Regions from separate parts of the Paenibacillus rhizoryzae genome, predicted to be linked through region 1. Evidence: riboswitches for the same ligand, from Rfam matches in the RefSeq annotation. Region 1 holds a riboswitch; each other region holds the start of a gene.
The links. Region 1 has a riboswitch for cyclic di-GMP ahead of AC6ESO_RS14335 (putative bifunctional diguanylate cyclase/phosphodiesterase). Riboswitches for the same ligand answer to the same signal wherever they lie in the genome.
Positions count from the first base shown of each region.

Region 2: it holds a riboswitch for cyclic di-GMP, as region 1 does, so the genes downstream of both, AC6ESO_RS13580 (ATP-binding protein) here and AC6ESO_RS14335 (putative bifunctional diguanylate cyclase/phosphodiesterase) in region 1, are expected to answer to the same signal.
Region 3: it holds a riboswitch for cyclic di-GMP, as region 1 does, so the genes downstream of both, AC6ESO_RS16725 (right-handed parallel beta-helix repeat-containing protein) here and AC6ESO_RS14335 (putative bifunctional diguanylate cyclase/phosphodiesterase) in region 1, are expected to answer to the same signal.
Region 4: it holds a riboswitch for cyclic di-GMP, as region 1 does, so the genes downstream of both, AC6ESO_RS14845 (methyl-accepting chemotaxis protein) here and AC6ESO_RS14335 (putative bifunctional diguanylate cyclase/phosphodiesterase) in region 1, are expected to answer to the same signal.

Region 1 is NZ_JCAALT010000004.1:398,940-407,186, reverse strand. It holds gene AC6ESO_RS14360 (glycosyltransferase family 2 protein) at 1-35, shown strand, start outside; gene AC6ESO_RS14355 (nucleoside-diphosphate sugar epimerase) at 136-423, shown strand; gene AC6ESO_RS14350 (alpha-helical endospore appendage domain-containing protein) at 449-805, shown strand; gene AC6ESO_RS14345 (hypothetical protein) at 802-1,122, shown strand; gene AC6ESO_RS14340 (hypothetical protein) at 1,119-1,436, shown strand; gene AC6ESO_RS14335 (putative bifunctional diguanylate cyclase/phosphodiesterase) at 1,495-3,708, opposite strand; cyclic di-GMP riboswitch class I at 3,835-3,935, opposite strand; gene AC6ESO_RS14330 (GntR family transcriptional regulator) at 4,198-5,346, shown strand; gene AC6ESO_RS14325 (helix-turn-helix domain-containing protein) at 5,365-7,710, shown strand.
Region 2 is NZ_JCAALT010000004.1:213,182-221,428, reverse strand. It holds gene AC6ESO_RS13590 (helix-turn-helix domain-containing protein) at 1-239, opposite strand, end outside; gene AC6ESO_RS13585 (Gfo/Idh/MocA family protein) at 405-1,484, shown strand; cyclic di-GMP riboswitch class I at 1,677-1,777, shown strand; gene AC6ESO_RS13580 (ATP-binding protein) at 1,864-3,633, shown strand; gene AC6ESO_RS13575 (bifunctional diguanylate cyclase/phosphodiesterase) at 3,623-6,430, shown strand; gene AC6ESO_RS13570 (DUF6254 family protein) at 6,502-6,654, opposite strand; gene cydS (cytochrome bd oxidase small subunit CydS family protein) at 6,748-6,849, opposite strand; gene AC6ESO_RS13560 (cytochrome d ubiquinol oxidase subunit II) at 6,874-7,899, opposite strand; gene AC6ESO_RS13555 (cytochrome ubiquinol oxidase subunit I) at 7,896-8,247, opposite strand, start outside.
Region 3 is NZ_JCAALT010000005.1:261,631-269,877, reverse strand. It holds gene AC6ESO_RS16755 (sensor histidine kinase) at 1-187, opposite strand, end outside; gene AC6ESO_RS16750 (response regulator transcription factor) at 184-891, opposite strand; gene AC6ESO_RS16745 (carbohydrate ABC transporter permease) at 1,070-1,942, shown strand; gene AC6ESO_RS16740 (carbohydrate ABC transporter permease) at 1,939-2,832, shown strand; gene AC6ESO_RS16735 (efflux RND transporter periplasmic adaptor subunit) at 2,906-4,042, shown strand; gene AC6ESO_RS16730 (ABC transporter substrate-binding protein) at 4,070-5,494, shown strand; cyclic di-GMP riboswitch class I at 5,704-5,796, shown strand; gene AC6ESO_RS16725 (right-handed parallel beta-helix repeat-containing protein) at 5,872-8,247, shown strand, end outside.
Region 4 is NZ_JCAALT010000004.1:524,415-532,661, reverse strand. It holds gene AC6ESO_RS14855 (acyl-CoA thioesterase) at 23-412, shown strand; gene fumC (class II fumarate hydratase) at 582-1,961, shown strand; cyclic di-GMP riboswitch class I at 2,070-2,159, shown strand; gene AC6ESO_RS14845 (methyl-accepting chemotaxis protein) at 2,232-3,770, shown strand; gene AC6ESO_RS14840 (aldolase catalytic domain-containing protein) at 3,877-4,842, shown strand; gene AC6ESO_RS14835 (helix-turn-helix domain-containing protein) at 4,900-5,790, opposite strand; gene AC6ESO_RS14830 (phytanoyl-CoA dioxygenase family protein) at 5,932-6,720, shown strand; gene AC6ESO_RS14825 (hypothetical protein) at 6,821-7,435, shown strand; gene AC6ESO_RS14820 (MMPL family transporter) at 7,497-8,247, opposite strand, start outside.

The DNA of each region.
Region 1 (8,247 bases):
TTATCGCTCCGGTCCAGGTTGCCGATCAGTTATAGCTTCTCTGCGGTCTTGGCTGTGCCAAGCGGAGAGGGCGGCGCATATGTTAACAAAGAGACCGATTCCTGATATTGCGATAGGTAAAGGAGGGACTGCGCCTTGCAGCATATCGTAACGGAAATGATTGAGCATATGTCACATTCCCATGAGCAGCTGGCGCGCGTCTTGGAGGCGAAGCGTCATGTCGCTGTCCGGATGGCACAGATTGTGCATGCGTTGCCGGATACGCACCCAAGCTTCGGCGGGGTCGGCGAGCTGATGGATAATTCGCAAGTGATGACGAAGAGTGTAGTCGCTTATTTAAACAGTATTGCAGAGCTGCAGGAGTCGCTTGCCCTAACGATTTCGGTCGTGATGAAAGAGATGGACATCGAGGACGAAGAATAAGCGGAGGAAAGGAAGCGTGCTGGTGATGAGTCGAGAAACCGCATATATCAGAATGCTGGATGCCTCCGCTAAGCTGCAGTGGAATGTGGCAATGATTCTGGAGGCAAAGGCTGTCGAAGCGGAGAAGGTTCGCGCTTGGCTGTGCAATCATATTACACCGGACGCATTTACGGAGCAGCAAGACCAATGGAAGTCCTCGATGATGGTCCACGACCAGCTTGTCGAAGTGATTGACGGACTTGCGAAGCTCAATCATGGGATGACCAACGTGCTGAAGGCAGCACTGCGCCAGGTGGATGATATGGGGATGGGAGCGGGACCGATGAACGGCATGGAAAATATGCTGGGCGGACCGTTCGATATGGGAGATCGGCGGCAATGAGTTGGAGCTTGAAGGAGCGGGAGGTACGAATTGAGCTGCTAGCGTCGCTCTCCCGCAGCCAGCAGGCCGTCGCTCGCATTCTGAACAGCGTCGCAGATGAGGCCGAGCGTGCATCCGGTCTGGCAGAAGCCATACAGCGCAACATGAAGCGCCTCGAGGCGATGCAGCTGACGCTTACGACAATGGTAAGCGCCATGGAGAGCAGTGAAAGCCAAAGACGATGCAGAGACAGCCGCTCTGCCGAACCGTGGCTGAATGCAGTCGTCCAGGTTGGTTCGCGTCCAATACGGGAAGGTAAAGGAGGAACCGGAAAGTGATTGCAGCGGGAATAAGCGGGAAGAAAAGCAGTAGGTTACCACTTTCACCACGAGTCACACCGAACAAGACTTCAAGTAAGCCAGAAGGAGCAGGCAGTCAGAAGAAACAGGCGACCTCTACGACGAAGCGCAGGCGTACGAAATCAGGCACCGGCAAATCTTCCATGCGAAAGCAGAAGCGTGGACGGAAGCGGGGGTTAAACAGTCACAGCTATAACCGGGCTTTCGACAATGCCTATAATCAAGGCTATAATCTCGGCTTTGCCAAAGGCTTCGAGGATGGCCATCAGCTTGCCTATGAGCAGCAGACCTAATGACGATCAAGCAGCTTGGAGGGAGTTCGGGCCATCATAGGAACGGGCTTGTACTCCCCTACGAATTGCTTGGCACAAGGGCCGGAAGCAGCAGCAGCTTCACTTCGTGTGCGGGAATGGGGTAGCCGATCAGATAGCCTTGCGCGCCGTCGCAGCCTTGCTCCTTCAAGAGAGCAAGCTGTGTCTCGTGCTCGACGCCTTCAGCAAGCACCTGAAGCTTAAGGCTGTGAGCCATGCCGATGATCGCAGTGACGATGGCCAAATCATCTCGATTGTGATCAATATTGCGAATAAAGCATTTGTCCATCTTGAGCGTGTCCACCGGAAATAGGCGCAGGTAGCTGAGTGATGAATAGCCGGTTCCAAAGTCATCAATAGAGATATGAACGCCGAGTGCCTTCATTTCGTGCAGTTTGCGAATAAGCGGGGCTTCGAAATTGGAAGAAGCAACGCTTTCTGTAATTTCAAGTTCAATGAGCTGCGGTTCGACCCCCGTGGAGAGCAGGATCGTCTTCAGCATCTCAATGAGGTTGTCCTGCTTGAATTGACGAACCGATAGGTTCACGGACACCGGCAGCGGGGACAAGCCCGTTTTCTTCCAAGCATTGATTTGATCACAGACCTGCCTTATCACCCATTCGCCAATCGGAACAATAAGCCCCGTTTCTTCAGCAAGCGGAATAAATTCAGCCGGCGAAACGATGCCGAACTTCGGATGCGTCCAACGCAGGAGAGCCTCGAAGCCGCTCAGACGGTTGCTCTGCAAATCTTTCTTGCCTTGATAGACCAAATGCAGCTCGTCTTGCTGCAGTGCTTTGCGCAAGTCCTGCTCCAGCATCATTTTCCGCAAATTGACCTCGTTCATCTCATTGCTATAGAAAGCGTAGTTATTTCTCCCCTGCCGCTTAGCCGCATACATAGCCGCATCCGCGTGAATCAGAAGCGTATCGGCATCCTGCCCGTCTTTCGGATACATCGCAATCCCGATACTCGTCGTAACAATAATATCTTGCCCTTTGAGAATAAAAGGTTCGGAGAGCCGCTCCAGCAGTGGCTCAACCAGCGTTCCCACTGCCCCAGCGTCGCTATTCGGCAGCAGGATGACGAACTCGTCGCCGGCCAATCTGGCCGCGAACACGGATTCTTGTAGCGTAGTCCGAAGCCGATTGGCGAAGCTCTTGAGCAGTCGATCTCCCAGGGGATGGCCGAATGTATCGTTAATGGATTTGAACCGGTCCATGTCCAGGAACAAGATCGCGAAGCTGCTTGGCTGGTTAGCGGCATTCCGAAGCTCTGCTTCCATCTTCATAATGAATTGATAGCGATTCGGCAAGTCGGTTAATGGATCGTGGTACGCCATATAGTTAATGGTTTCGCGTGCGATCTTCGTTTCCGATATATTACGGAAGTTCGAGAGGATGGCTGGGCGATTATTGAATAAAGTTGAGATGGAATTTGTTTCCACCTCGATCACGTCACCATTCAGCTTGTAAATACGGAGCTCGGTGTAATCCAAGGTGGTTTTGCCTGCGATGAGGTCAGCCGCTTTCGCGCGGATCAGCTCGTGATACTCCGGCAAAGCAAGGTCAAATACATCAACGCCGATTAATTCATCCAAGTGCTTCGCGCCGAGCATCGTCATTCCCGATCTATTCATATGTACAATCTTATTGTCGATTTGCACGATATTGGCTTCGGGAGACAGCTCGAATATTTGCCGGTACCGGTTCTCGTTATCCAGTGCTTTCTTCTCGCTGCGCTGCGCATTCGAAATGATTTTGCCTCCAATGATACATACGCTGACACAGGTGATACAACACATGGTAAACAACGTGAACTGTACAATTCGGTAGAGCAGATCCGTTTCGAGCAGATAAGGATTGAACAATTGATGGATGATGAGTACAAGGGTGCCGTATCCACTTGCCAGCAGCGTCACGTAGCGGTCCAGATAGATGAGGGAGAGTAGCGCGAAGAGGAAGACTACGTTTCCGGAATTCGGCGTCGGTATAAACCACATGACAATGAAGCAGAGCAGGAAGGAATAGGCTGAAATAATCAATTTCCCTTTAAGCGTTTTATAGGTTTGTCGGTAAACGAAATAGAGCACAAGGCCAAGCGGGATCACGGACGAGACGAATCGAATAAAGACCTGAAAGGTAATCAGCTCAAGCGAGAGAACGGTTACATAAATAGGGAGCGAGGTAAGGATCAGAAACATCAAGGTAAAGGTCAGAAGCTTCGAACTGAACTTCTCGTATGGGGTTGCCAAGCTGATCACATCCTTTCTACGTCGATATGGGTATGCAAAAAAGCCTCAGGCCCTCGGAGTGTAAGATGGCGGCAATAGACCGATACGCATCTTCACGCTTGGAGGAACCAAGGCCAGCAGATTAACTTCGGCAGTCTGGCAGTCGTATCTAATCTCTAATTAGGAGAAAAGACTTAGATCCAATGACTTTGCGTCCCCTGCTTTCGAAGGGTTTGCCTATGAGAATAGATTCAATTTGGCGAAAAATGTAGGAATATAGTTCTATTTCTATTTTCCATAATATCTCAGTGTCGTGAATGGGTCTCTGGAACCTATTTAAAAGGATAGAGTTGGTATTTATAGACGTGAATGACGACTGTCACTGCTAGGAATAAGGACTAAAGATATATATTGATAGGACTATATGCATAGTTCCGATTAAATATACACTCTCGATTGACACAGATGATACACATATCATATAGTCAAGCTAATCTAGTAGAGATGAAGGTGAATAGGCTGTCTACGTACCCGTATCACCGTATTAAGGAAGATATTCGAAAGCGCATACATGTAGGGGAGTGGCAAGGCGCTTCGCGCCTGCCATCGAGCCGCACTTTGGCGGAGTCCTATCAATCCAGCGTAAATACGATAGAAAAGGCTATTAAGGAACTGTGCGGGGAAGGTCTGCTCACGCGGGACAACCGCCGGGGTACTTATCTCGCAGATGGCGGGCTGAGTTCCGTATCCCAGAGGAATAGCCGCGGTGGGAACATAAGCGGAGGCGGGAGCGGACTAATCGCCGCTTCGGTTATCGGCATCGATAATCCGCTCTGGGGAGCCGCCCTGCGTGGGATCGAAGATGTGCTGCAGCCGAAGGGCTTTCAACTGATGAGCAGCAGCGATAACCGAAGCCTCGATAAGCTGGAGGCTTTCGTGACGAGCGCGATTGCAAGACAAGTGGATGGAATCATTCTTAGTCCGATCCACGATGGTCAGGATGGGCCTCGCAGTCGGCAGCTCTATGAGAGGTTGGCAGCAAGCGGCATCCCGGTCTTATTCCTGGATAGGCGCGTTTGGGATATCGATATTCCCTTTGTGACAAGTGACAATGCTTCGGGAGCCTATTCGCTCACGAAATTGCTGCTTGCCAAGGGACATCGGCGGATTGCTTTCGTACGCAATTCGGATCTCAGCACGTTCTATGAACGGCTGCTTGGCATGAGACAAGCCTTTATTGAGGCGGGTATTCCGTTCGGGTCTGACTACGACTTGTGCATCCCGACCCGGTTTGAGAATTTCGAGAGTGAGTTCGAATTCTTTGTTTCTCGGCTTGAGGAAGTGCTGGGTACGATGCGATATACGGCTGTTTTTGCAGCGAATGATCAGATTGCCGAGGCTGTACTTGTCGCACTTAAGCGTCTCAGCAAACGTGTCCCGGAAGACATTTCTCTTGTTTCTTATGATGCGCAAGGGTTGAATGGGAGGCTTCGATTGGATATTACGGGTGCAAACCAGCCTTTCTATGATATGGGACGAAGTGCTGCCCTTCAATTATTGCATGCGTCAGAAGGCAAGCAGCCGATCGCGGTTGCCGGACATATTTGCAAAGCGGACATTCATTACGGCAGCTCGGTTTGGGAAGCAAAGATTGAATAACAAGGGTGGTACTTGCTTATGAGCCTCATTCGTCTGTTTCAAGAGAAGAAATATTTGCTGCGCATATTCTTATGGATTACCAGTATTACTCTGCTAATCGTCGTATCGTTCTCCACGCTTGTTTATGTGAATGTGGAGAAGAAGGTGTTCAAGAGCGAATACGAGAACAGTCAGAAGGTGCTCTCGCAGATGAAATACAATATCGATTATCTCGATACGATGATTCGCAACATCACGCTCTCCACGTATGGCAGCAATGACGTGAAGGCGCTCATGTATTTGAACGATGAGGAAACGTACGAGCATTTGAATGTCATCAATAAACTAAACGCGACGATTGTGGCGAACAATCCGTTTATCCAATCTATCTACATTTATAACAATCATAAGAAATTGTATTACTCGACATACGGCGATTTATATCATAAAGACGCGGAGCTCGATAAGGTGCTGCAAAGCTACACGAGCATTCCGGTCCTTCGCGCAATCGTGCGCCGCAGCGCGGAAGCCGCAGACCAAGGCGCAGGCGGTGCTGCGAATACGGTATTAAGCTATATCATGTATGAGACGACGGATCGGGATAACCGCATGGATGGCGCCATTATTCTTAACATTAAGCTGGACTGGCTTGTCGATAATATTCGTGCGATTAACCGGATTGAAGCAGGTGCGAGAAGTGAGCTCTACATCCTGGACAGCGGCAATGGACTGATTGAGACGGATCCGGCGAATCCGGTACAAACGTCAACATTCGCGAATACGATCAGGCAAGCTTACGTAGACAAGGCGGGCAGCTCGGAAGCACAGTCTGCGCAGCCGTCTGGTTTCTTCAACCAGAGCATCGGCGGCGAGAAATATATCATCTCGTATATCCGGCTCGAGAAGACGGGATGGACACTGCTGGATGCAAAGCCGTACAAAGAGGCATATGCGAACCTGAAGCAGCTGCTGGATACGATTCTGCTCATTACAATGGCGATCTTTGCCGGAGCGCTGCTGTTGACCTTGTCTGTTTCAAGAGGGATCTACAAGCCGGTCAGAAGGCTGATGGAACAGACCTCGCGCGGAGGCTCCGTGACCCCGGGGGCGAAGGATGAATTCTCTTATTTAACCGAGGTGTACCAGAAATCGAGAGAGCAGCTGTATGAGTATCATCTGGAGAAAAACAACAACACCGGCATTATGAAGCTCTATTTTCTCAAGCGATTGCTCGTCGACAGCTTCAGTATGAGCAGTCCGGCTTTCGGTGAGGCGCTCCATTCCCTCCATCCTGCAATGTCGCAGGAGAAGCCGTTTCTCATCTGCGTGCTGCGCATCGACAACTATAAGCTGTTTATGACGAAGAGCTTGGTCGAACGGGAGCTGCTGCGCTTCGCGATTGCCAACATCACGACGGAAGTAATAAGCCGTTCATTCGCGCATCAAACGGTGGACATGAAGGATGATTCGTTCACGATTCTTCTCAATATCGATTCGGCCTCGCAGGCAGACGCGGTTAAGGAGCTGCTCATGGAAGCGCAGCACTACATTAAAGAGCATTACAAAATCTCGTTCTCTGTCGCTATCAGCGAGCCGATCGAGGACTATCAAGCTATCGCGGCGGCATATAGCCACACCTTCACGAACAGCTCTTATCGTTACGTGCGAGGACATATGGCGGTCATTACGCAAGCGGAAATCGATGAGCAGACGGGCAGTATTGATATGGAGCAGGTGATGGAGCTTACGGGCAAGTTCATCGAGGTTGTTAAGAAAGGCGATCCTGTTCGAACGGAAGAGAAGTTCCGCGAGCTGTTCCGGTATATCCGCAAGCTGGAGTACAGCGACATTATGCTCGTCAGCATGCAGGTTGTGCATCATTTGAAGAAGGCTGTATACGAAATGAACCGGACGCTCAAGGAGCCTATTCATATTCATGCGAAGCTGCTGAACAGGGAGTTGTATGAAGAGGAGACGGCGGAGCAGTTCGAGGAACAGCTGCTTGAAGCGGTTCAGACGATTACGAGTGAGCGAAAATCGGCTGCCGAGGAAGGGAATCAAGTCGCGGCGGATACGATTAAGGCTTTTATCGATTCGAATTATTTTGACTCCTCGCTGTCGGCGACCGATATATCGGGCATGATGCGGCTCTCAGCCTATAAACTGAGCAAGATATCCAAAGAGCATTTCGGCATGTCGATACCGGAGTACATCAATCAGATCCGGTTGACGAAAGCGGTAGAGTGGATGGAGAACTCGAAGCTGAGCATTCAGGAAATCATGCGCCGAGTCGGAATCGAGAATGAAAGCTATTTCTATAAATTGTTCAAAGCGAAGTTTGGCATGACGCCGCGGGAATATATTGCCGGGCGAGGGAAAGGGTAGAACCCATTTCCCCACCGTTGTGGAAGTTGAGATACGAAAGACCGCCGATTCCGCTATCGGCGGTCTTTTTGTATATAAGGTCAACCGGAATATACGGTTAACTTTAACGAACCGTACGGGCCTTATTTGATCAAAAAGTAGCGATTTGAAATTCTAACGAATCCTACAGGCCTTATTTGCTCCAAAACCCGTGTATTTCTATCTATTTCGACTAAATAAGGTCTCTGTGGTTCGTTAGAAAAAATGAGGAGCCCATTTCTCCCACATAAGGCTTCTACGGTTCGTTAGAATCGTGAGGGAATGCATTCGGCTGCTGCTGTGGAGGTGGCGATGAAGGAAGGAGATACACGGCGGTCGTGATCGCTTGCGCGAGCATGCTCGGCTGCTTCACGTTTATGCATCCACAGTACAAGCGAGCTCTATGTAAATCACAACGCTATTTATCCATAATCCTTCAGGTCTATGAAGGATTATTTGTTTTGCCTAAAAAGCAGGATTAGCTAGTTTTTTTGTTTTTGTACAGTGGATTTTCGGCGC
Region 2 (8,247 bases), 190 kb from region 1:
CTGCTTAAGCTGCGATCGCGATGAAGCTGCCTTGCGCCGATCAATGCGATGTCGCCCGTTTGTAGTTTTATGCACTCATCTTCGATATTTACGTCAAGCTCGCCGGTGATGACAAGCAGCAATTCGATTTCGCGATGATAGTGCCAATTGATAAACAGATCGTTATTCCGCAGGGATTGAAACACTTTTATGGAGAGCAGCGGGTTCTCGTAAACGACCTTCTCATTGTAAAATTCCACGGTACCATCCCTTCAATAACAAAATCACATAAAACCATACCTATATAGCGCCTATATTTTAGTGGACAAGTTCGTCTATACTGTAGTCAGTTGTGTCTCTCTATCTAGCTGACACGCATACTACAAATTATATCATTTCGAGGCTCATGGAGGTAGAAATTTAAAATGTCAAAAGTACGTGTAGGCATTATTGGCTGCGGCGGTATCGCCAACGGTAAACATCTCCCAAGTTTGGCCCAAGTCAAAGACGCTGAAATCGTTGCTTTCTGCGATATCATTGTTGAGAAGGCTGAACAAGCAAAAGCGAAATACGGCACTGAAGAGGCAAAAGTATATTCTGACTATAAACTACTGCTTCAAGACGCGTCGATCGACGTGATTCACGTTTGTACGCCTAACGATTCCCATGCGGTCATCTCCATCGACGCATTGGAAGCTGGCAAACACGTGCTTTGCGAGAAGCCAATGGCTAAAACAGCTGCTGACGCTCGCAAAATGCTTGAAGTTGCAAAACGTACCGGCAAAAAACTCAGCATCGGCTACAACAACCGTTACCGTGCAGACAGCCGTTACCTGAAAGAAGCTTGCGATGCAGGCGAGCTTGGCGAAATTTACTTCGCTAAAGCACATGCAATCCGTCGTCGTGCTGTTCCGACATGGGGCGTATTCTTGGATGAAGAGAAACAAGGCGGCGGACCGCTTATCGATATCGGTACTCACGCGCTTGACCTTGTATTGTGGATGATGGACAACTACAAGCCGAAAGTCGTTCTTGGCCGCGCTTACCACAAGCTGTCCCAAAACGAAAACGCTGCGAATGCTTGGGGCCCATGGGATCCAAAACAATTCACAGTTGAAGATTCCGCTTTCGCTATGATCACAATGGAGAACGGTGCAACTGTAATCCTTGAGTCCAGCTGGGCGCTTAACTCGCTTGAAGTCGATGAGGCTAAAGTTTCCCTCAGCGGTACTAAAGCAGGCGCTGACATGAAAGACGGTCTTCGTTTCAATGGCGAGCACAACAGCCGCCTTTATGTAAACAAAGTAGAACTTAACAGCGGCGGCGTTGCTTTCTATGAAGGCGCGAGCGAAACTGCAGAAGTTCTTGAAGCAAGCATGTGGATCGATGCCGTTAAAAACGACAAAGAAACGTTCGTTAAACCAGAGCAAGCGCTTGTGGTTTCCGAAATTCTTGAAGCGATCTACGAGTCTTCCCGTACGGGCAAGGCTGTATACTTCGAGTAGAATTACAAACAAGGGAGCCCGGGGATGGCGTTGTCATCCTCGGCTTTTTTTATTCAATTAATGATGTTACATATATTTTGTCGTTTCGACAAAATCAGCTAAACTTCTACGTATTTCGCTCTGTACAGTTCCGTGAAAAAACTTATAATGAGAATTAAATCCAGCGATTAGAAGAATTTTACAACTAAATACCTAAGTTAAAGGCAAACCATTTGGAAACGATGGGACGCAAAGCCGTGGCCTAAGGGATCACTCATTGTGATTGTGATTCTAAGGTAGACAAGGTTGCCGAGTAGATGTCATCCATCCTATTCGGGTGGTTTTTTTATTGCCAATTTGCATATAGCATGCTAAGTCAATGAACCGGAGGAAGGTTGGCATGGCATCCAGCGCACTCGTCGCCATATCATTTGTACTCGTATTCAGCTCTTCTTTAATCCTCTTTCATCTCTATCGGCGTATACATGCAGCCGGGCACACGACTTTCTTCTGGCTTATGAGTGCCGCCTTTGTATTTGGTATTGGGGTGTGGTCCATGCACTTTGTGGCCCTGCTGGCCTATCCATTCCCGGTTAAAGTGATGTACCATTTCGGTTATGTGTTTCTCTCCATGGGTGTGCTAATCACCTTGTCAGCGCTAGCGCTAATCTTGTTTGAACGTGCTGCGCAGCGACAACGGACGAGCCTGCTCGTTCTAGGCAGTTTGGTTCAGACGGGCGGCATCGTAACGATGCACTATATTGGGATGAAAGCAATCAAAGCCCATGCGACGCTCCACTACGAATCAACTACAGGTTTCCTATCCATCATCGTTCTGGCCGTTGTGCTGGGTTTCGTATTCACAAGTCAGCATCGCTTCCGCAAACTAAGCCGTAAGCGGCAGTTAGTCCACGCTATACTCCTTTCCGCAGCTGTTGAATTTCTTCATTATAGCAATATGCCAATGATGCATGGCACCACTTCACTGCGTGCAGGCGAATCGGTGGCCTTATCCCAAAATCAATTCTTTCTTGCCATTAGCATTAGTTTGATTGTATCCGTAATCTGCATGTATTCGATCGTCATCATGATGATCGACAGCCGCTTGAAGCAGAGCGAAGAACGTCTTAAACGGATGAATGAAGCGTATTCGCACATCTTGGATTCCGTGGCAGAGGGCATTTACCGGGTGGATGAGCGGGGCAAAGTCATCTTTTGGAATCAAGCGGCTGTCCATTTAACCGGGTTCGAGGCTTCTGATGTACTTGGGCGAAAGATTGGACTGCGGGCTTTACAGACGGAGGGCGAGGAATGGGATCCCATCGAGAAGGTTACACGCACGGGCAATCCTGAATATATAGCGGATGATTTGTTCCGTCGCAAGAATGGGTCGACATTTCCGGTGGAATATCATATTACGCCGATGCAGGGTAAAGGCGAGCAAGCCGGTGTCGTCATTAACTTTACCGATCTGACGCAGCGCAAGGCGCAAGAGTCGTTTATCGTGGAATCGGAGAAGCTTTCGATGGCAGGTCAGCTTGCGGCTGGGATTGCACATGAGATTCGAAATCCGCTCACGGCGATTAAAGGATTTATGAAGCTATTTCAAAACGGCATGAACAAAATGGAGTATGTAGCCATTATTAGTTCCGAAGTCGTTCGAATGGAAGGCATCATCAACGAGCTGCTTCTGCTTGCGAAGCCGCAAATCAGCCGGTTTCAAGCCGCCAATCTATGTGAGCTTCTGGCTGGTGTTTATACGCTGCTGGAATCACAGGCCATTCTGAAAGATGTGAACATCGAGCTGCAATTCTCGGAGCAGGAGCTGCTTATCTATTGCGATGAGAGTCAGATCAAACAGGTATTCATCAATCTCATCAAGAATGCGATCGAAGCAACGGAAGGCGGCGATATTCGAATTTCCGTAGCGCAGGTCGGCAACCAGATCATGACCTCGATTGCAGATAACGGCTGTGGGATTCCTCAAGAAATGCTCGATCAGGTAGGCAGACCGTTCTTTACGACCAAGGATCAGGGAACAGGCCTTGGACTTATGATCAGCAACAAAATCATTTCCAGTCATGGCGGAGCAATTTCAATTTCCAGCAAAATGGGAGAGGGCACGACGTTTCAAGTAACACTCCCTGGGGGGTATCGAAATGGTGCATAATCATATCGAAGGAAGCTACAACTGGTTCTTGGTATGTCTGTCGTTTATTATTGCGTTGTTCGCTTCGTATACGGCGTTGAATTTAGCGAGACATGTGCTGTTGTCCGAGGGCTGGAAGAAGAGAGGATGGCTGTTCGGCGGAGCAGTCGTCATGGGGATTGGGATCTGGTCGATGCATTTTATCGCGATGCTCGCTTTTCACCTGCCCACCGGCGTGACCTATGATTTTGTGACGGTTTTAGTATCGATTGGTGTGTCTATCGTCGGCGCATTTGTCGGTTTTGGAATTGCCAGCCATTCGGGCAGCGGAAGGCTAAGGCTGATTGTAGGCGGTACTATTATGGGACTTGCAATCACCGGAATGCATTACATAGGCATGTACGCCTTAGCGGGACTTACGGTTACTTATAATCCGTATCTATTCTCGCTCTCGATCCTTATCGCAGTGATGGCATCCATTGTCGCATTGATTTTCTCCTTCCGCAGAAATAATCACTACTGGCTAAGCGGCTTCATCATGGGCATTGCCGTTACAGGCATGCATTATACAGGTATGACGGCAGCCAAAATGTCGATGCCCGTACATATGCTTAGTCGTATGTCCGATGCGCAGGCGATGGATTTTATCGAAATGGCGATTTATGTAGCATTCGGTACGATCGTGATTATGGCGGTGAGCTTAATCAGTTCGATGAGTGTCGATAAGAAGTTATCGGAGCAAATGTCGCTTAAGGGTTCTATATTAGAGTCGGCTATCGATTGCGTCATTATGTTTGATCATAAAGGAACCATATTTGAATTTAATCCGGCAGCGGAGCACCTCTTCGGCTATCCGCGCAGCGAGGTTATCGGCAGGCTTATCGTTGAACTGCTCATGCCTGAGTTGCCCCGGGATAAGACATCCGTGAACTGGATGCTATGCAGCGGGGATAAGACCGTGCTCGGGACAAGGGTCGAGACGATCCTGTCGCGAGGTAATCAGGCTGCGTTTCCCGTGGAAATTATCGTTACGCGCATTCGGAAAGAGAAGTTCCCGATCTATACAATGTATTTGCGTGATTTATCGGAGCGCCGGCTTGTAGAAGAAGCGCTGCGCGAGAGCGAGGAGCGTTATCGGAAGCTGGTCGATTTCTCTCCGGAGCCGATTCTGGTTCATTATCAAGGTGTTATCTCCTTCGTAAACGAAGCGGCGCTGCGTACGTTCGGTGCCGAGCAGGATGGCTTGATCGGGAGAGGGTTTCTGGAACTCGTTCATCCGGAATGTCTTGCAGCAGCTTCGCAGTGGCTGGAGCACATTCAAGCCGGCTCAGCGAAAGGCGATCCTATTGAGCTGAAGATGCATAAGCTCAATGGCACGATGATCGATATCGAAGCGAAGTCGATTCTGGTTCATTTTGCCGGACAAGCCTTGATTCAAACGATCGCGTGGGATATTACGGATAAGAAACGTTACGAGAACACGATCAGGCAGCTGGCTTATTATGACATGCTGACCGGGCTGCCGAACCGGAATTGGTTCAACCTGTATTATCCCGAATTGCTTCAGGTTGTGAGCGCAAGAGGGCAGCAGGCGGCACTCATGTTTCTCGATTTGGATCGCTTCAAGCTGATTAATGATACGATGGGGCATTTGATGGGAGATCGGCTGCTGCAGCATTTTGCGATGATGCTCAGTGAGTCGATCGGTGACAACCGCATGGTTGCGCGTTTAAGCGGGGACGAGTTTGTGGCGATCATCCAGGACTGCGACCGCGCACAGCTGGAGGTCATGGCGGAAACGCTGATAAGACGAGTGGCTGAGCCGTTTCAAGTGGATAACCAGGAGATTTTCATCACATCGAGTATTGGTATTGCGATATATCCGGAGGATGGCGATACGCTTGAGATGCTGCTTCAGAATGCGGATACGGCGATGTATGCGGCGAAGGAGAAAGGAAAGAATCAGTTCCAATTCTTCGAATGGTCCATGAACCATTGTCAGGCGCGCCGTATGAACATCGAGCAGGCACTGCCCGCTGCGATCGAAGAGCAGGCGTTCCATCTTGTTTATCAACCGATGTTTAATGCGGAGGAAGGGCAGTTGATTGGCGTCGAAACGCTTGCCCGCTGGGAGCATCCGGTGCTGGGACCGGTGTCGCCCTGTGAATTCATCCCGGTGGCTGAGAGCACCGGTCATATTATTGTGCTTGGTGAATGGATTCTGCGCATGGCCTGCAAACAAATGAAAGAATGGCATGATGCCGGACTCCCTAAAATTCCGGTGGCTGTCAATTTCTCCGTCATCCAGTTTAATCAAGATCAAATTGTAGACATGATCGTTCGTGTATTGGGACAAACCGGTTTGGACGCCAAATATTTAGTGGTGGAAATTACGGAGAGTATGGCGATGCAAAATAACATTGCCATCATCAGCAAGTTCCATGAGCTCAAGCAGCTCGGGGTTTCCATCTCCATTGATGACTTTGGTACGGGCTATTCGTCCTTATGTTATCTGAGACGGTTTCCGATCGATACGCTCAAGATCGATAAATCCTTCGTACAGGATGTTACCGGTGCTGGCGAGGATACCGCGATCGTCGAGGCCATTATTGCGATGGCGCGCAGTCTGAAGCTGCAGGTGTTGGCTGAAGGGGTGGAAACGGAGCAGCAATCCGAACGCCTCTGCCAGCTGGGCTGCACGGCTATGCAAGGCTATTGGCACAGCAGGCCGCTCTCGATTCAGCATTTCGAGCAAACGTATCTAAGCGCGGCTTATCTGGCGCGAGTTGAAGCTGCTGCAGGTGCGGCGGCGGGATAAGCTATAGCTCAACAGAAGAAGCCACCTAAACCACAGAAGTTTGTGGTTTAGGTGGCTTTCTTTATTACGGACTAGTCGCCGTTATTGCGGGCATTCTCATAGCCGGCTACGCCGGAGGTGCCTTCATCAGAAAGTTCGGCGAGCGATTTGATCTCGCCATGAGGCTTCTGGTTCTGCTTTCGACTTTTCCATGCGTTCTCTCGGCGGTTCTTCGAAGATGTCATAGTCGGTGAATGCTCCTTTATCAATGAGTGTGATCGCTGGATCGGGATCGTCCCCATTTAGCGTGTGCGATTATGCCGCTTCTTATGACAAAATTAACGTTTCGGCTTCGGCTTCCGCGCCCCCCACCAGAACAGATATCCCACAGACAATGCCACAACTAGCAGCGGTGCAACGAAGATCAGAAATTGCTCCATTTCGGTTCAGCTCCTCCAGAAGGGTTATTTGCCGCGCTTACCCTGTACGTATTTGGTATCAAACAAGAATAATCGCATGAGCAGGTAAAGCGACGGAATCAGCAGCAGCAGCCCGAGAATGAAGACGGAAATGAGCGCAATGGCCATTGGCTCGCTTGTGAAATTATCGTGAATCGTTAAATACGGATACAGAATGTACGGTAAGTGAGCTGCGCCATAGCCGAAGAAGGCAAAGCCGAACTGCAGCATGACGAAGACGAAGGATAGTCCAAGACGTTTGCGCGTCCACACATGATAGACCGCGACCAGGAAGCAGGCGAAGGACACCACGAACATCCACGCGTGCTCCGTCATCCGCTGGTAATGCTCCGCGTTATGGCCGCGAATGGCGAAGAATACGAGCAGGCTGCTTAGAATTGTAGGTGCACTCCAAGCGAGCGCGTATTTGCGCACGACCTCGAAGGCGCCTCGGTCATTCGCACGGTCTGCATAATAGCTCAGAAACATGGCCGAAATGTAGAGCACACTGACAAGCGCTAGGAGCACTACAGTCCACGAGTACGTGCTGTGGAAAAGTTTACTGAAAAGGAAGCTGACTTGCCCGGAGTCACTGACCTCAATGTAGCCGCCTTCCGAAATCGTCATTACGGTTGACAAGGAAGCGGGAATAAGCAGGCCGCTTGCACCGTAGAGCAGCATGTAGAATCGGTTGTTCTTGTTCGTGCCATAGGTGTTGAAAGCGTAATACGAGCCCCGAATGGCGAGCAGGATTACTGCGACACTGCCCGGAACCAGCAGGGCGGTACCGTAATAATAAGCCGTATCCGGGAAGAACCCGACCATCCCAACGAAGAAGAAGACGAGAAAAACGTTCGTGACCTCCCAGACCGGAGAGAGATATCGTTCAATTATCTTGTTGATGACATGGCGCTTGCCTGTAATCGTGCTGTAGTAACTGAAGAAGCCTGCGCCAAAATCGATCGAAGCGACAATTAAGTAACCGAATAGGAAGATCCAGAGTACGGTTATGCCGAGTACTTCGTAGCTCATTCCGCGTCGCCTCCTTTGATGCCTTTCGCCTCGATTTCTTGTTCAGCCGAGTTACTGCGGAACATACGGATCAAGACGGTTACTGCCGAGAAGCCCAGTACAATGTATAGCAGTGCAAATACCCATAACATCGTATCCACATGATCGGATACGGTTGCGCCTTCCGATGTGCGCATAATGCCTCGAAGAATCCAAGGCTGACGGCCAACCTCCGAGAAAATCCAACCATGCTCAATGGTCATCATCGCCAGCGGAGCAGCAAGTATGATGCCGCGGAGAATCCATTTATTGCTGAAGGCGAGTTCGCGCTTGCGCCATAAGGTGAGCATGAAGGCTGAGGCAACCAGG
Region 3 (8,247 bases), on a different contig from region 1:
TGTCTCCCACCACGACATACTTGTCCCGAAGTTCCGTGAATTCACGCTTAATCGCCTTGATTTTCTGCCGTTCATAGTAGCTCTCGAAGAAGAAAAGCTGCAGCACCATAATGAGCGTGATGAACGCGATAAACACAATCGTCGTGACGGTAAACAGCTTAAACGCAACACTCCGCCCGCGCTTCATCGTTTCACCTTGAACTGATAGCCGTTGCCGCGCACGGTACAGATCAGCTCCGCCTTGCTCCCGAGCTTCTGCCGCAGACGCTTAATATGGGTGTCGACGGTGCGCGCATCGCCAAAATAATCGAAGCCCCACACATAATTCAGCAGCATATCCCGCGTGAGCACGATGTTCCGGTTGCGATACATATAGAGCAGCAAATCGTATTCCTTCGGCGAGAGCGTGAGCTCTTCGCCATCGACCTTCACTTCGTGGGAAGCCTCTTTGATTGTCAGCCCATCCAGCGTAATCAGATCGGCATTGATCCCATCCCCGGCCCCCGATACAGAAGCCGCGGCTAGAAGTTCAGCCCGTTTCAGCAGCGCTTTGACTTTTGCAGTCAGCTCCTTCGGGCTGAACGGCTTCGTCATGTAATCATCCGCGCCAAGATCGTAGCCGAGAAGCTTGTCGTCTTCGGCTGACCGCGCCGTCAGCATAACAATCATCACATTCGACCGTTCTCGAATGGAGCGGCAAACGCTGTAGCCGTCCAGCTTCGGCATCATAATGTCCAAGATGACGAGCGCTACCGATTCTTCCGCGAACCGAAGCAGCGCCTCCTCGCCATTGGCCGCCTCGATAACCGTAATATTTTCCCCATGCAAATAATCGACAATGAGCTGCCGCATAAGTGGCTCGTCCTCGACCAATAGTACATTTCCGCTCACAATACCGTTTCCTCCTTCATTGTCACACAGCTGTCACATCGCGCTTTTACAGTTACAAGTGAGAAGAAACGGTTCCCGCCGTTCTTTATCTTAAAACGAGCAGAAAAGGATCCCGAAATCGATTTTCTGCCCGCCTGAAACAATTGCATTCGCTCCCACTATCGTATAGGAGGTTGTTATGAAATTCAATCGCTTGCTGCAGCGAGACAGCAGTGCGGCGGTCGTCTTCCTCGCGCCGAGTCTGATCGGCTTCGGGCTATTCTTCCTGATTCCGTTCGCGGCAGGATGCTACTATTCGCTGGTAGACAGTCCGGTAAACGGCAGCTTCGTCGGCCTCTCCAATTATGCGGAGCTGCTGGAGAGCAGCTCATTTCGCAAGGCGGCGTCCAATACCGCGTTATTCACGGCCGTGAGCGTTCCGCTGCTGATGGTATTGTCGCTTCTACTGGCGCTGCTGCTCATGCGAGACGTGTATGCCCGAAACTGGCTGCGGACGTTCTATGTGATGCCGCTTGTCGTTCCGGTCGCGTCCATCGTCATGCTTTGGCAGATTCTGTTCGACAGCAACGGTTTCCTGAATGCATATTTGCACGATCATGGGCTGGCCACGAAGGACTGGATGGGTTCGGGAACTGCGAGAGCCGTTGTATTGCTGGTTTATCTGTGGAAGAACACGGGGTACAACATGGTACTTTACCTAGCTGGTTTGCAAAATATTCCCGAGGATTACTACGAAGCCGCATCGGTGGAAGGCGCGGGACGGTGGTGGAAGCTGCGCAATATTACGCTTGTGTACTTAACGCCGACGGCATTCTTCGTCTTCATCATGTCGGTCATCGGCTCGTTCAAAGTGTTCCGCGAGACGTACTTGATCGCAGGAGAATATCCCAATGACAGCATCTACATGCTGCAGCATTACATGAACAACATGTTCTTATCGCTGGATTACCAGAAGCTGACTTCGGCCGCTTACCTGATGGCGCTTGCGATCACGGTCTTTGTGGCGGTTGTATTCCGGCTGGAGCGGGCGCTGAGGAGGCGGATGGAATGAAGGAGAAGCCGCGCGTTATGGCCAAAATCATCCTCACCCTCATGCTCTGCTTAATCGCTGCGGGCATGCTGTTCCCGCTTGTGTTTACGATTAGCAACTCCTTCATGTCGGAGGATGAAATTACCGGCGCTTACGGCATTCTGCTGCCAAGCACGGACAGCGAATCAGGCTCGTCCGGTTCGAAGGCGGATCAGTTCGCCGTGCTCAAGCTGATTCCGGATCGGGTGACGATGGAGCAGTACAAGGAAGCGCTATTCCGAAAGCCGCAGTTTCTGTTTATGTTCTGGAATGCGGTCGTGATGACGGTGCCGATTATCGCGGGGCAAACGCTTGTCGCCGCACTGGCGGCATACGCCCTGGGCAAGCTGCAATTTGCCGGTCGTGACAAGCTGTTCTTCCTTTATCTCATTACGATGCTGATGCCGTTCCAAGTAACGCTGGTGCCTAACTATATCGTCGCAGACCGGCTGGGTATGTTGAACAGCTTCGGCGCAATTATTTGGCCGGGCATCTTCTCGGCGTTTGGCGTATTTCTGCTCAGGCAGTTTATGCTGCAAATTCCGACCGCTTATGTGGAAGCAGGCAAAATGGACGGTGCGGGTCATGCGCAGCTGTTCTTCCGCATCGTGCTGCCCATGTGCAGACCCGGGCTTGCGGCGCTGGTTATTCTGCTCTTCATCGACAATTGGAACATGGTCGAGCAGCCGCTCATTATGCTGACGGACGCGGTCAAACAGCCGCTTTCGGTGTATTTGTCCCGGGTTCGGGAGGGGGAGCAGGGCATTGCGTTTGCCGCTTCCGCGCTCTATATGGCGCCTATGCTGTTTATTTTTCTCTATGGCGAAAATGACCTGATTGCCGGTATTCAGCTCTCCGGACTGAAGGGCTAGCAGGATCGCATAAAATGCTCGGGAGGCTGCAGGTTCAAGCTGGATCAAACCAAATGTGTAGGAGTTGAAGAGAATGTCCACGATGCTGGACGATAACCGCTTAAAGCGGCGTAAACGCCTGATGGGTATCGTACTGCTTCTCTTCTTTGGAGGGCTGGCTGTGCTCACGTTCTTCTCGAATACGATCGCCGGTCTTGCTTTGCCCAAAGTGACGGTGACGGAGCCGGAATTCGGCCAGCTGGAGCGTACGATTGCCGGTGAAGGCGAGCTGGAAGCGGAGAAAACGGAGGAACTGTTCGCGGAAGGCGACGGCGACGTGACGAAAATTCATGTTGAAGAAGGCGAAGCCGTGAAGAAGGGGCAGCTGCTGATTTCTTACGATACGACAGAGGCCAAGCGGAATCTGGAGGATGAAGAAACGCGGTATTCGCAGGCGAGGTTGCGGATGGAGAAGCAGCGGGAGCAAGTTGTAGACGCGCTGCGGCAGGACAATCAGTCCGCGGTCCGCGATCTGAAGCGCGAACTGGAGATTGCGGAATACGACCTGGACATTCAGCGGCGCAAGCTGGAGACGATGCGCGATTCGATTGGGAACGCCAGCGCTGTCAGGGCACCGTTCAACGGCATTGTCACCAAGCTCGAGGCGACAGAAGGACTGCCTTCGCCGCGGGGGCAGGCTGTTGCGGTCCTTGCAGATGTGAGCAAGGGACTTGTTTTCAGCTTCACTGAAGATGCCGAAGATGCGGACAAGCTGCGCGTCGGCGAAGCCGTTTCACTTTCCGTTGTTAGCGGCGAAAGGTGGAAGATGGTGAAAGGGACTGTCGAAGACATCGGGGATGCCGAGAGCGGGAGTGCACCGGGCGGCTCCGGCGATACCGAAGAACGTAAAAAATTGACAATCAAGCTCACCGGGCAGGAGCTCATGCTTGGGGATCAAGTGAAGCTGTCGGTGAAAAAGACCGGGAAAATCGGCGGGATAATCCTGGCGAGCGGTACTGTGCATCAAGGCAGCGATGGTTATTTCGTATGGACCGTCAAGGAGAAGAAGGGGCCGCTCGGGAGCGTGTTCACCGCCGAGAAGGCTGCGGTCACGATTGGCGATTCGGATGAAACGAATACCGAAATTATGGACGGCATCATGCCTGATGAGCGGATCATCGAGGAGATGAGTGAACCGCTGAGCGAAGGCCAGCGTGTCCGAATGAAATAATCCCATTAATCATTAGGAGTGTTAACGATGAAGATGAAGTCAGCCAAGAAGATGAAAGCAATCAAAACCGGCTGTGTCAGCTTGGCGCTGGTGACGGCGCTATCGGCTTGCTCAAGCGGCAATGGCGGAAATGCGGAAGGGGAGCAGCCCGCCGTCAAAACCAAGGACGGCAAAATGGTCGTTTCCATCTCCGTCCTGAAGAATGACCGGTTTCTGGAAACGGCGGAGAAGCAGTTCGAGAAATCGCATCCGGATATCGATATTCAGATTCATGCTGCCATTGCAACGCCGGAGATGGGTAAAATGGTCACGAAAGTAATAGGCGGGGAGGAGAACCCGGCGGATGTAGAGAAATTCGTAAGCACCGTCAATACGGAGCTGATGTCAGGCAAAGGCGCCGACATTATTTCGGTGCAGGATTTACCGTTCAACAAATACGCGGAGAAAGGTCTGCTGACCGATCTTCGATCGCTGATGAAGGACGACAAAACGTTTAACATTCAGGATTACTACGAGGGCATTATGGATGCGGTGACTACTAGCGAAGGAAAACAGGCGGCTATGCCGGTGAAATTCTCGCTGGATATTATGCTCGGCAGTCATGCGGATCTTACGCAAGCAGGCGTTAAAGTCGACGACAGCAAATGGACATGGGCGGATTTTACGGACATTTCTCACAAGATCGCGAAGGACGAGGACGGTGATGGCAAGCCGGATCGTTACGCTTTGACAGGCATGACGAAGGAACAGCTGCTGAAGCTGATGGTCGAGTCGAGCTATGAGCATTATGTGGATACGGCAGGGAAGAAAGCATCGTTTGATTCGGGCGATTTTGCGGCGATGCTGGAGAACCTGAAGAGCTTGTACGACGATGGATTGATCAACGATCAAATGGTTGGCCCCGGTCAGCAATCGTTTGGTCATATGAATCTAATGATGCCGATGGAACTGGTGATGCTCCCGCAGATGATGTTCCAGGGCGATGGAGGCGGCGAGGTTTTCCAAACCCCATCCGGCGGTGAAGCGAAGGGCATGACGTTTGATAGCGATCTTATGCTTGCCCTGAATGCGAAGTCCGGCGCGAAGAAGGAAGCTTGGGAATTCATGAAATATTTGCTCTCTGCGGAGATGCAGGGGACGCCGGGCATGTTTGGCTTCTCGGTGCGCAAGGATATGACGGCAAAGCAGGTCGAGGAATCGATGAAGATGTTGACGAGCGGCAACATGAAGATGTCCAGTCCTGAAGGGGAAGTTACGCCTCCTACAATGACGGATGCGGACATCAAGAAGATCGTGGATATGATCCCGCGCATCAAACGTTACAGCGGCGAAGATAACGCCGTTATGACTATGGTGAAGGAAGAAGCGACGGCATTTTTCGAGGGCCGCAAGTCGGCTGAGGAAGCGGCGAAGCAGCTGCAGAACCGGGCAACGATTTATTTGAATGAGTAACACGTAACACAGCATTCCACTGATCTGGTGAATAGAAAATAGGAAATCTTCTCTAGTACAATGGAAGTGGCTTCTATTGTACTAGCGAAGATTTCTTGCTGTATTTGATAGAATTCAGTCGTATTTACTCATGTTTTTTGATTTCAATAGGTTTATTGCTCTTTAGTCTATGGACAAGGGTCGGATTTAGTCGTATATTGAAGAAAATACAACCGAAAAGGCATAACTTGGGAAACCAAGTGACGCAAAGCTATAGGGGCTTCGTTTGCAGCATGCTGCAAAAAAGCCAGCCAGTTACCGAAGTTACGATATCGTGCTTTTACAGATACCGAACTTAGGGTGTCTTTTTTTTTCGGTCAGAGAGGGAGTACTGTCCAATGATGGCTGTCAAAAGAAGAATACAAGGCCACAAAGTGAATCATCTTCCATTCTACAGTCTGATCACCCTTCTTATTGTTAGCTTGTTGTTTAATTTTGGATTCGCAACGAAAGTTTATGCCGATGCGCGAACGTTTTACGTGGCTACGACAGGGAACGACAGTAATCCGGGTACTTTAGACGCGCCTTGGAGGACGATTCAGAAAGCAGCAAACTCAGTACTTCCGGGAGATACGGTATTCGTTAGAGGGGGCGTATATTCCGAGTTTGTGTCTGTTAATGTGTCCGGCAATTCTACGGGGTATGTTACTTTTCAGAATTATACGAATGAAACGCCTATCATAGATGGTTCGGGTTTGATTGCGTCCGCAGGAAATCAAGCACTATGGTTGCTGTCGAATGCTAACTATGTGAGGATCAACGGATTTGAAATTCGAAATCTATCCGTATCAACCAATTCACTAGACCCTGCTGGAATACGAATCAAGAATGGCGGAAGCAACATTCAGTTACTAAACAATAATGTTCATGATATCAAGAACACTTCAACTTCGGGGAACGCCCATGGCATACATGTATTAGGAAACACATCGACTCCACTTACCGGTCTCCTCATTCAAAATAATGAGATTCATAATCTCGTTACAGGCTGGAGCGAGTCGCTGACGTTAAGCGGCAATATCGACGGATTCTCGATAACAAACAATAAGGTTTATAATAATAACAATATTGGCATTGAATTAGCCGGGTTTTATAATGCATGTTCAAACTGCATGGATCAAGTGCGTAATGGCATGGTAGCGGGAAATACGGTTTACGGTATCGATTCTTCCACTAACATAGCTTACGGCTCGAACGTTCACGCTGCGGGAGGCATATACGCTGATGGCGCGATGAACATCACGATCGAACGCAATGTTATATACGGCAATGATTTCGGCATTGAATTAGCCAGTGAGAAGCTAGGAAAAGCAACCACCAATATTACAGTGCAGAATAACTTCATTCACCATAATTATGGCGCAGGATTGTTGTTGGGAGGGGCAAGTTCCTCGAATGGCGGAGCAACTCTAAATAAGATATACAACAATACGTTCGTTGAGAATGATACGCTAAAGCAAGGTTATGGCGAGATTACTTTACAAAGCAATAATACGAATAACGTCATAGCCAATAATATTATCTACAACAACTCGCAGAAGATATCTATTAATAAAGTTAATAAAACGGGCTCGGGGAATATAGTGAATTTCAACCTGTATTATAATCCGAATGGGGCTGCCACAACGCAGTGGAAATGGGATGGAATCACTTATACTTCTTGGAGCACCTATAAGACGGCAACAGGTAACGATACCGATTCCTCCTTCACTGATCCTCTATTTATGGACAAAGCAAACCTGGATATCAAGTTGACAGCGGGTTCCTTGGGGATCGACAAGGGTTCTCAACAATACCTGCCTAGCAGCCCTGTCGATTGGAATGGTATGGCTAGAATTCAAGGACAAACTATTGATATTGGGGCGACAGAATTTGTCCCGATCGTACCGGATAAACCGACTGTAATTGAGGAAAGCATCGACTGGAACAAAGTTCCCGTACTAGCAGCAGGGACGGGGAATGCTAAGCAGCTTAAGGCATTTAAAGGAAAAACAGGATTGAATATTTCGATCAGTGGAACGAGCCTTGATAGCAAAAGTCAAATTTTCATTAATACCGATAGTAACAAGAGTACTGGTTTCGCGGCTCCTTATTGGACGGACAGCGGAGCGGAATTTTTATTGGAGAACGGTACGTTATATCGTTACGCAGAGAAGTCGGGAACCAATTGGTCCTGGACTAAAGTACAGCAGTATAAGGGAACTCCTCGATTTGTTGTATCGAGCAACCTCCTTGTGATCGAAATACCTTTCGCCGATCTGGGTGTGGCCAAAGATTCGACACTCAAAATCGGATACGTATGGAACGATTCGAAGACTGTCAAACTACCGGCTACAGGTAGTCTTCTGGAGGCTGCTGCACTGACTTTTGATTCAACATCAACACCAACACCAACACCAACACCGGAACCAACCCCGGAACCAACCCCGGAACCAACCCCGGAACCAACCCCAGCTCCTGCCGTTAATATCTTAATGGATGGGAAGGCCGATGATTGGAATGGGATTGCGATTGCAGGGACTGGGGCACTGATGGCCAAATCGTTAAAATTGTATAACCAGGATTCGAGTTTGTACTTGCTTGTACAAGGTGAGCAGCTTACATCAAAAGGCCAGTTCTATATTAACAGCGACATTCGCAGCGATACAGGGTATCAATTGAAGAATAACAGTATCGTTGGAGCAGATTACATGATTGAAAATGGAACTTTGTAT
Region 4 (8,247 bases), 130 kb from region 1:
TAAAGGTGGAGTGTGAGGATCGATGCAAGCGAAGCTGGAGCTTATCGTCCGTTCAACGGAAATCGATGTGAACGGGCATGTGAACAATGCCAAGTACTTGGAATACCTCGAATGGGGGCGTGAAGCATGGTATGAGCAGGCAGGCTTGCACTATGATGTGTTACTCGCTATGGGCGTTCAAACCGTTACGGTCAACATCAATATCAACTACCGAAAGGAGTGCAGGCAAGGGGATCGGCTGACCGTTACGACAATGCCGGAGCGGGCTGGGCGAAGCAGCTATGTACTCAAACAAGAGATCGTAAACGTGAAGGGCGAGCTGTGCGGGGACGCGGTCGTGACTTGTGTGACGATGGATTCGAACACGCGCAAGAGCCGGGAGCTGCCGCCGGAGCTGCGGAGTCAGTTTTAGCCGGAGATGCTGTATTACAGGATGGCAAATAGGAAATCATGGGAAAGAAGCGATGCATGCTCGTAGATGCATCGCTTCTTTCATAGAAATAGAAGAAACACCATTTCACTTTGGGTATATAGAAAGTAAGCCAATACAATGAAACCATTCGTATAAGGAGGTAGTCGCGATGAGCGATTTTCGCATTGAGAAGGATTCCATGGGGGAGATACAGGTGGAGGCGCACCGGCTGTGGGGAGCGCAAACGGAGCGAAGTCTGCATAATTTCAGAATCGGTACGGAGAAGATGCCGCGCGAGTTAATTACCGCATTTGCTTATCTGAAGAAAGCAGCAGCAACGGTGAATGGAAGCATGGGGAAGATGGATGTGCTTAAAGCGGAAGCTATCGCGGTTGCAGCGGATGAGGTTATTGAAGGCATGTGGCAGGAGGAGTTTCCGCTTGCCGTATGGCAGACGGGGAGCGGCACGCAGTCCAATATGAACGTCAATGAAGTGATCGCAAGGCGCTCGGCGCAGCTGCTGGAGGAGAAAGGTCATGCGGCGGCTGTTCATCCCAACGACGACGTCAACCGCTCGCAGAGCTCTAACGACACTTTTCCCACCGCAATGCATATCGCCGCGCTAATTGCCGTAGAGGACCTTCTCTTGCCGGCCATCGCGCAGCTCAAATCCACCCTAGAACAGAAGAGCGCAAGCTTCATGGATGTGATCAAAATCGGTCGTACCCATCTGCAGGATGCCACACCGCTCACGCTTGGCCAGGAGATCAGCGGCTGGGTCCGGATGCTGGAGAAAGGGGAACGGAACATTAGAGCAAGCCGCGAAGAACTGCGTGAGCTTGCGATCGGCGGTACAGCCGTGGGTACGGGACTGAACGCCCCGCCGGGCTTTAGCGAGAAGGTATCGGCGGAGATCAGCCGACTCACAGACAAGCACTTCATAAGTGCGCCGAACAAATTTCACGCACTGACGAGCCATGACGAGATCGTCTTCGTGCATGGCGCAATTAAAGCGCTCGCCGCGGATTTAATGAAGATCGCCAACGACGTTCGCTGGCTCGCGAGCGGCCCGCGCTGCGGAATTGGCGAGATTCGGATCCCGGAGAATGAGCCGGGCAGCTCCATCATGCCGGGGAAGGTCAATCCGACGCAATGTGAAGCGCTGACCATGGTCGTCTGTCAGATCATGGGCAATGACGCGGCGATCGGCTTCGCGGCCAGCCAAGGAAACTTCGAGCTGAATGTGTTCAAGCCTGTCATCATTCACAACTTCCTGCAGTCGACCCGAATTCTCAGCGATGCGATCCGCTCCTTCGATGAGCATTGCGCGGTTGGCATTGAGCCGAATCGGGAAGCCATTGCCCGGCATCTCAACGAGTCGCTGATGCTCGTTACGGCGCTTAATCCTCATATCGGTTATGAGAATGCGGCGGCCATTGCGAAGGCTGCTCATAAGGAAGGCCTGACGCTGCGCGAGGCTGCGATCCGAAGCGGGCTAATTACAGCTGCCAAGTTCGACGAAGTAGTGAGAGCAGAAGAGATGATCTGACAAATTCGACAAAACTTTACAAATTACGCTATGTACAAATAGGGATTTTCTCTCCTATAATTAACCATGTTAACCTAATAATCACTATAAAGATCCAACTACTTATTCATATGACAAAGGCAAACCAATGGAAATGTTGGGACGCAAAGCCTAGGCCTAAAGTATCGATACAGATGCCATGGTGGACAGGTTACCGAGTGAAAAGGAGTCCATCCTTACACGGGTGGACTCTTTTTATATGTATAAAATATTGGGAGGTAGGCTCTTTGTATGCTTAGGGAGAAAAACCGTGTCATGCTTTTCATTTCTACAATTATTGTGCTTTTATCGTTTCTAGTACACGCATTCGATTGGCTCGGTTTGGCCATGCAGCATGATCATCACCACCCGGATATGAACGGCTCTATGCTTCATTCCTTCCTTAATCAAACCTTCTTCGCTTTACCGATTATTTGCTTACTGCTTGCCGGATTATGCATGCGTTTACAAAAGGAGCAGCAGACCGTACCGCTTCTCATGACGCTGTCGCTCACTTTCAGCAGCATTTCCATCATCGCAGGCGGAAACGGCATGGTGGAATACCACTTCTCCATCTTTATGGTACTCGCCATTATTTTGTACTACGACCTCATCGCAATGCTTCTCGTTAGCACCGTCATCTTCGCACTTCAGCACGTACTCGGCTTCCTGCTTTTCTCTGAACTCGTCTACGGAACCAGTGATTACTCGCTGGCAATGGTCTCCATTCACATCGTGTTTGTTATCTTGTTTATCGGCGCTGTTACCTATCAAATCGTGACTCGCAGAGCGTTCATCCACGCACTGGAATCGGCTCAACAACAGAAAATTCAAGCAGCCGTCAAACAAATTATCGAGAACGTAACAGAAACCTCGGACCAGGTACTCATGAACTCTAAGGAGCTTAGCTGCAACGCGGCCACGCTCAATCTATTGGCAGGCGATATCGTGCAAACGATGCAGCTGGTGGATGCTACGGCGAATTTGCAGGAGAATGGCGCGCGAACAGGCAAGAAGGTGATCGGAGAGATGCTCCGCGACATTCATACCATTGCCGAAACGTCGGCTACGGTTTCTAATTTCTCGAATGAGGTGGCGACAGAGGCTGATAATGGGAATGAAGCCATTCAGAAGGCCGTCAGGCAGATGACAGCGATGAGCAATACCGTTCAAGAGTCCGCAACCAAAGTAAAGCTGCTCGGTCAGCGTTCGCAAGAAATAGATGATATTACAAGCTTGATTACAGACATCGCTTCCCAAACCAGCCTGCTGGCGCTGAATGCGGCAATCGAAGCGGCGCGGGCGGGCGAGCATGGCCGCGGGTTTACTGTCGTATCGAATGAGGTACGCAAGCTGTCTGAGCAAACGACGGCATCGGCCATGCGGATTGCGGAACTCGTCCAAGATATTCAAGCCAATAACCGCGCGTCGATTCTATCCATGGATCAAGTGATTACGGAGGTTTCGTCAAGCAATCAGGCGGTATGTGATGCGGGAGCTGCCTTCGAACGCATTATGCGATCGATTAAAACGGTCGCAGAGCAAATTCATTATATTTCCGGGGCCTCCCAGCAGATGTCGGCAAGCACGCAGCAATTTAACATCAATATCGAGGAAATCTCCCGCATGTCCGCCGAATTAACGGGCAGTGTGAAGACGGTCACAGGCAGCTCCAATGAGCAGCATCAGCTTATTTCCAGATCGTCGGAGCTTGCGGCAATGCTGGAGAAATTAAGCGATAAACTGGATCAAATCATGGTCAGCACGAGGAAATCTTTCCGCGCCATATAATCCGAAGAGTAGTGCAATTCTGACAAAAATGACTTTGCGTTCATAGCCAATATCAAGTATTATGAGTAGAAAAGACAAGATCTGGCTAAAAAGGAGACACAATGCTATGAATGCTTCGAAAAAAAGTCATTGTAAAATCGTCGACTGCACGATCCGCGACGGCGGACTCGTCAATAACTGGGATTTCAGCGTTGAGTTCGTTCAGCATCTGTACAACTCGCTGAATGAAGCTGGCGTCGAGTATATGGAAATCGGGTACAAAAACTCGCCAAAGCTGCTGAAAGGCGCTGAAGATGCTGGTCCATGGCGCTTCCTGGACGACGACTTCCTTCGTAAAGTCATCCCGCAGAAGCTGAATACGAAGCTCTCTGCACTTGTCGATATCGGACGGGTAGATGAGAACGATATTCTTCCACGCGAAGAGAGCATGCTCGATTTGATCCGCGTAGCCTGCTACATTCAGGACGTACCGAAGGCGCTGGAGCTGGTTAACGTATTCAACTCCCGCGGCTACGAAACAACACTGAACATTATGGCACTCTCCAATGTTATGGAGAACCAACTGCTTGAAGCTTTTGAATTGATCGAAGCTAGCGTAGTAGACGTCGTATACGTGGTTGACTCTTACGGCAGCTTGGATCCGAATGATTTCAACTACTTGGTCAGCAAGTTCCAGAAGTACCTGCCAAGTAAACGTTTGGGCGTACACACGCACAACAATATGCAGCTTGCTTTCGCCAATACGCTGGTTTCCGTTGAGAAAGGCGTCGAGTTCCTGGATGCTTCCGTATACGGAATGGGCCGCGCCGCAGGCAACTGCCCAACGGAACTGCTTGTCGCACATCTGAAGAACACGAAGTACAATGTGCGTCCGGTGCTGGATATGATCGAGAAGCACATGATTACGCTGCGTGAAAAAGAAGAGTGGGGCTATATTATTCCTTATATGATTACAGGTATGTTGGACGAGCACCCTCGTTCCGCAATGGCACTTCGCAATTCCGATGACAAGGACAAGTCGGTTGATTTCTACGATAAATTGACTACGCCTGAAGTACTGCACAGCAAATAAGTTCTACAAGAATAGACAAGCTCCCGGGCCTTTAGAGGCTCGGGAGCTTGTTTGTTTTTACGAGGATTGCCGCCAATGCTCGGTCCGGTATTCGCTCGGTGTCACGCCGAATTGCCGTTTGAACATCCGATTGAAGAAGCTTAAATCCTCGAAGCCTACTTCAAGGGCAATGGACATGACTTTGCCTGAAGTCGTCTCGAGCAGCTTCTTCGCTTCTTGCAGGCGAATATGGTTGCGGAACTCAATAAAGGTCATGCCGATATGCTGCTTGAATTTGGTGGTGAACGTCGTTTGGCTGAGGTTGCAGAGGGAGCTGAGCTGCTGCAAACTTAGCGGCTGCGCATAATGCCGCCTCGTAAAATCGCAAACATTCCGGATGAGCGCGCCTTCATCATTTGCCGCAGTCATCGGTTTCTTCAGCGAGCGCTCATAGCAGCGGCTTAAATAGATAAACAGCTGCATAATATGCGCTCTTACCATTAGCTCATAGTTGGCTTCACGATGCGTATCTTCATAAACAAGCCGATCGAGGATGGCGAGCGCCTCCATTCGGTCCAGCCTGCCGATATTCATCACGGATTGATCGCGTGTTTTCTCCCTAAGAAAGGGCTCGACGTAGAAGAAATCGATAAATGCCGTGACGCCGGCCATATGCGAGAGCTCTTGCTCGAAATAATAAGGGTCGAAAATAATATTGTTTACGGTAAGGGGCGTGCCCGGCAACCGTTTGTAGCCATGAGGGACATGGCGATGGATGATGAAGATATCTCCTTCGCGAATGAGAAACTGCTGATCTTGAAATAAATGAATGCCCTGGCCTTCCGTCACATAGATAATTTCGACAAAATCATGGGTATGCAGCTCGTAATCCACGGTGACCGGTGCGCGAAATGCCCGAAACGGAAATGAAGGGTTATCCATAAACTGCTGGTTCACATAATGATCCATACGCTGCCCCTCCAAGTGGTCAGAAAGTCCAACCTTCTCGTTAAATTACCCAATCGAGCAGAGTCGATCGTGTAATAAGTTTACTATAGCAGAACCGTCTTAATTGGAGAATGAGGAACAAGAACCTGGGGAGGGAAAGGTATGGATACGGCTTCACACAAGCAAGTGGCATTTGATTTGCAAGTTCATTTGGAGGAGTTTTATCGTAATGGGTTCACTGTAATAAGAAATATGCTGGACGAGGAGCGAGTGGATACGTATCGGGAAGCGTTCGAGCATGAATTTAAGACGACGGAGCCTGACGGCTACGGCGCCAACTTGCGCACGAAAATGTTTGAGCGAAATAATCTGTTTCTGCAGCTGATCGATGAGGAGCGGACAGTGGCATTTGCTGAAGCGGTGCTCGGCAAAAACTGTCATATGTTCTCCAACAACGGACTATACACGACACCCGGTACCGGCATAGATTTCTGGCATGTGGACGAGGATCTATTCTTCCCTATTCCGGAGGAGGCCCAGCTGGACCGGCGCATTCAGATGCCATGCTTTATGTTTACTGCGATGTACTATCTAACCGATGTGACAGAAGACATGGGGCCGACGCAGCTTGTCCCGGGGAGTCACCGGAGCGGCAGGCATCCTGCCTCACCGAAAGAAACGCCAATCTATAACGGTCAAGGACCGGTCTCGATTGTCGCCAAGAAAGGCGATATGCTGATCTTCAACGGTCAGACCTGGCATCGCGGCGCACGCAACGAAAGCAGCCAAATTCGGATGGTTCAGCAGGTGACCTATGGCCGCCGCTGGGTATCGCAGCGGTTCTATCCGTTCATTACCTATACGATGCCGCAGCATGTGATTGAAGCGGCGAAAGATAATCCACGGCTCACTCGTCTGCTCGGATTTCATCCGCGCGGGCCGTATGGATAAATAGGCATATTCTCATTGAATTTTTGGAGGGCATCCATTACAATAGAGTCCACTCATGGAAGTGATTGGCGTTACGAACTGTTGAAGGAGTGGATGCGGCTTGAAGAAATCATTAGCGCTAATCATCGAACAATTGGAATCGCGTCAAACCATGCAAGCCCTGTCTCCGAAAGGGGTATGGGATGCTGCACTCGATCAGGAAATAGCCGCTTTACCTCTAATTTCCGCCGGAACGCCCAAGTCCGCGCTGCCCGCGCTCATCGCGCTCAAGGCCGGATTGCATTTGCTTAACGAAAGCTTGGACGCGTCACATGAACAGTCCCAAGAGATTGAGGATGACCCGACAGGCTGCTATTGGCATGGCATTATGCACCGGATGGAGGGTGATTTCTCCAACGCGAACTACTGGTTCAGCAATGCAGGCGCCCATCCGGCGATGGAGAGCTTGCAAACACGGGTAGCGGATTGGCTGCAGAACAGCGTCATACTAGGCGATTTGCAGGAAGGTGCCATTCGTGACGCACTGCAAACGATGAAACGCCAAGTGCGCTGGCAGGCTCCGGCACTCACCAGCATGATTGCTCTTCAAGAGAGCGGGACGATTTCCGAAGAAGCCAGAGGCGCGATCGAGTATGTGCAGCATATGGAGCTTATGGAGTTGTTTACGTATACGTATGAAGCGGCCAAACGTGCTGTAGCAGAATCATCGATATAAACCATAAAAGCTGTATCCGCGACCTCCGGAAGGAGCGGATACAGCTTTTTTTAGTAAAGGGTTATTCAGATGTCTGCTCTTTGTATCGTGGGCTGTTTCCTTCATCTTGGTTCTTCGCCGCTTCGGTTTGAGGAGCTGTTCGCTGCCGGAACGGCCACCAATTCGCTTCACCGAACAGATTGGCAAGGGCGGGAATGACAAGACCCATAAAGACAGTCGCATACAGGATCAGACCAATTACGATGCCTGCACCGATTTGCAGGAGTGTATTCACGCCGGACATCATAAGTGCGGCGAATGTACCGCCCATTATGACCGCAGCGGAAATAATTACGCCGCCAGTCGTCGACATCGCCTTCGTCATCGCATACGTAATGCCTCGCGGTCGATATTCTTCCTTGAACCTTGCCATGAGGAAGATGCTGTAATCGACGCCAAGCGCTACGATAATGAGGAAGACGAAGAATGAAGCGCTCCAAGATAAGCCTTCCTTGCCAAGCAATTGAACGAATATGAATTCGACGATGCCCATGGTGACCAGGAAGTTAAAGCCAAGAGAAAGCAGGACATAAAGCGGTGCTAGAATCGAACGCAGCAGAATCATCAATACGATGAAAATACCGATTAACACAAACGCGCCTGTACGTGTAAAGTCTTTCTTCGAGATATCCTTCAGCTCCGAAATTTGTGCCGACGTGCCGGATACATACACTTTCGTTCCTTCGATGGCACTTCCTTCGAAGCTATGGTTCAGTGCGTCCCGAATCTGATCAACCGTTGTCAACGCCTCAGGAGAATACGGGTTGACCGAC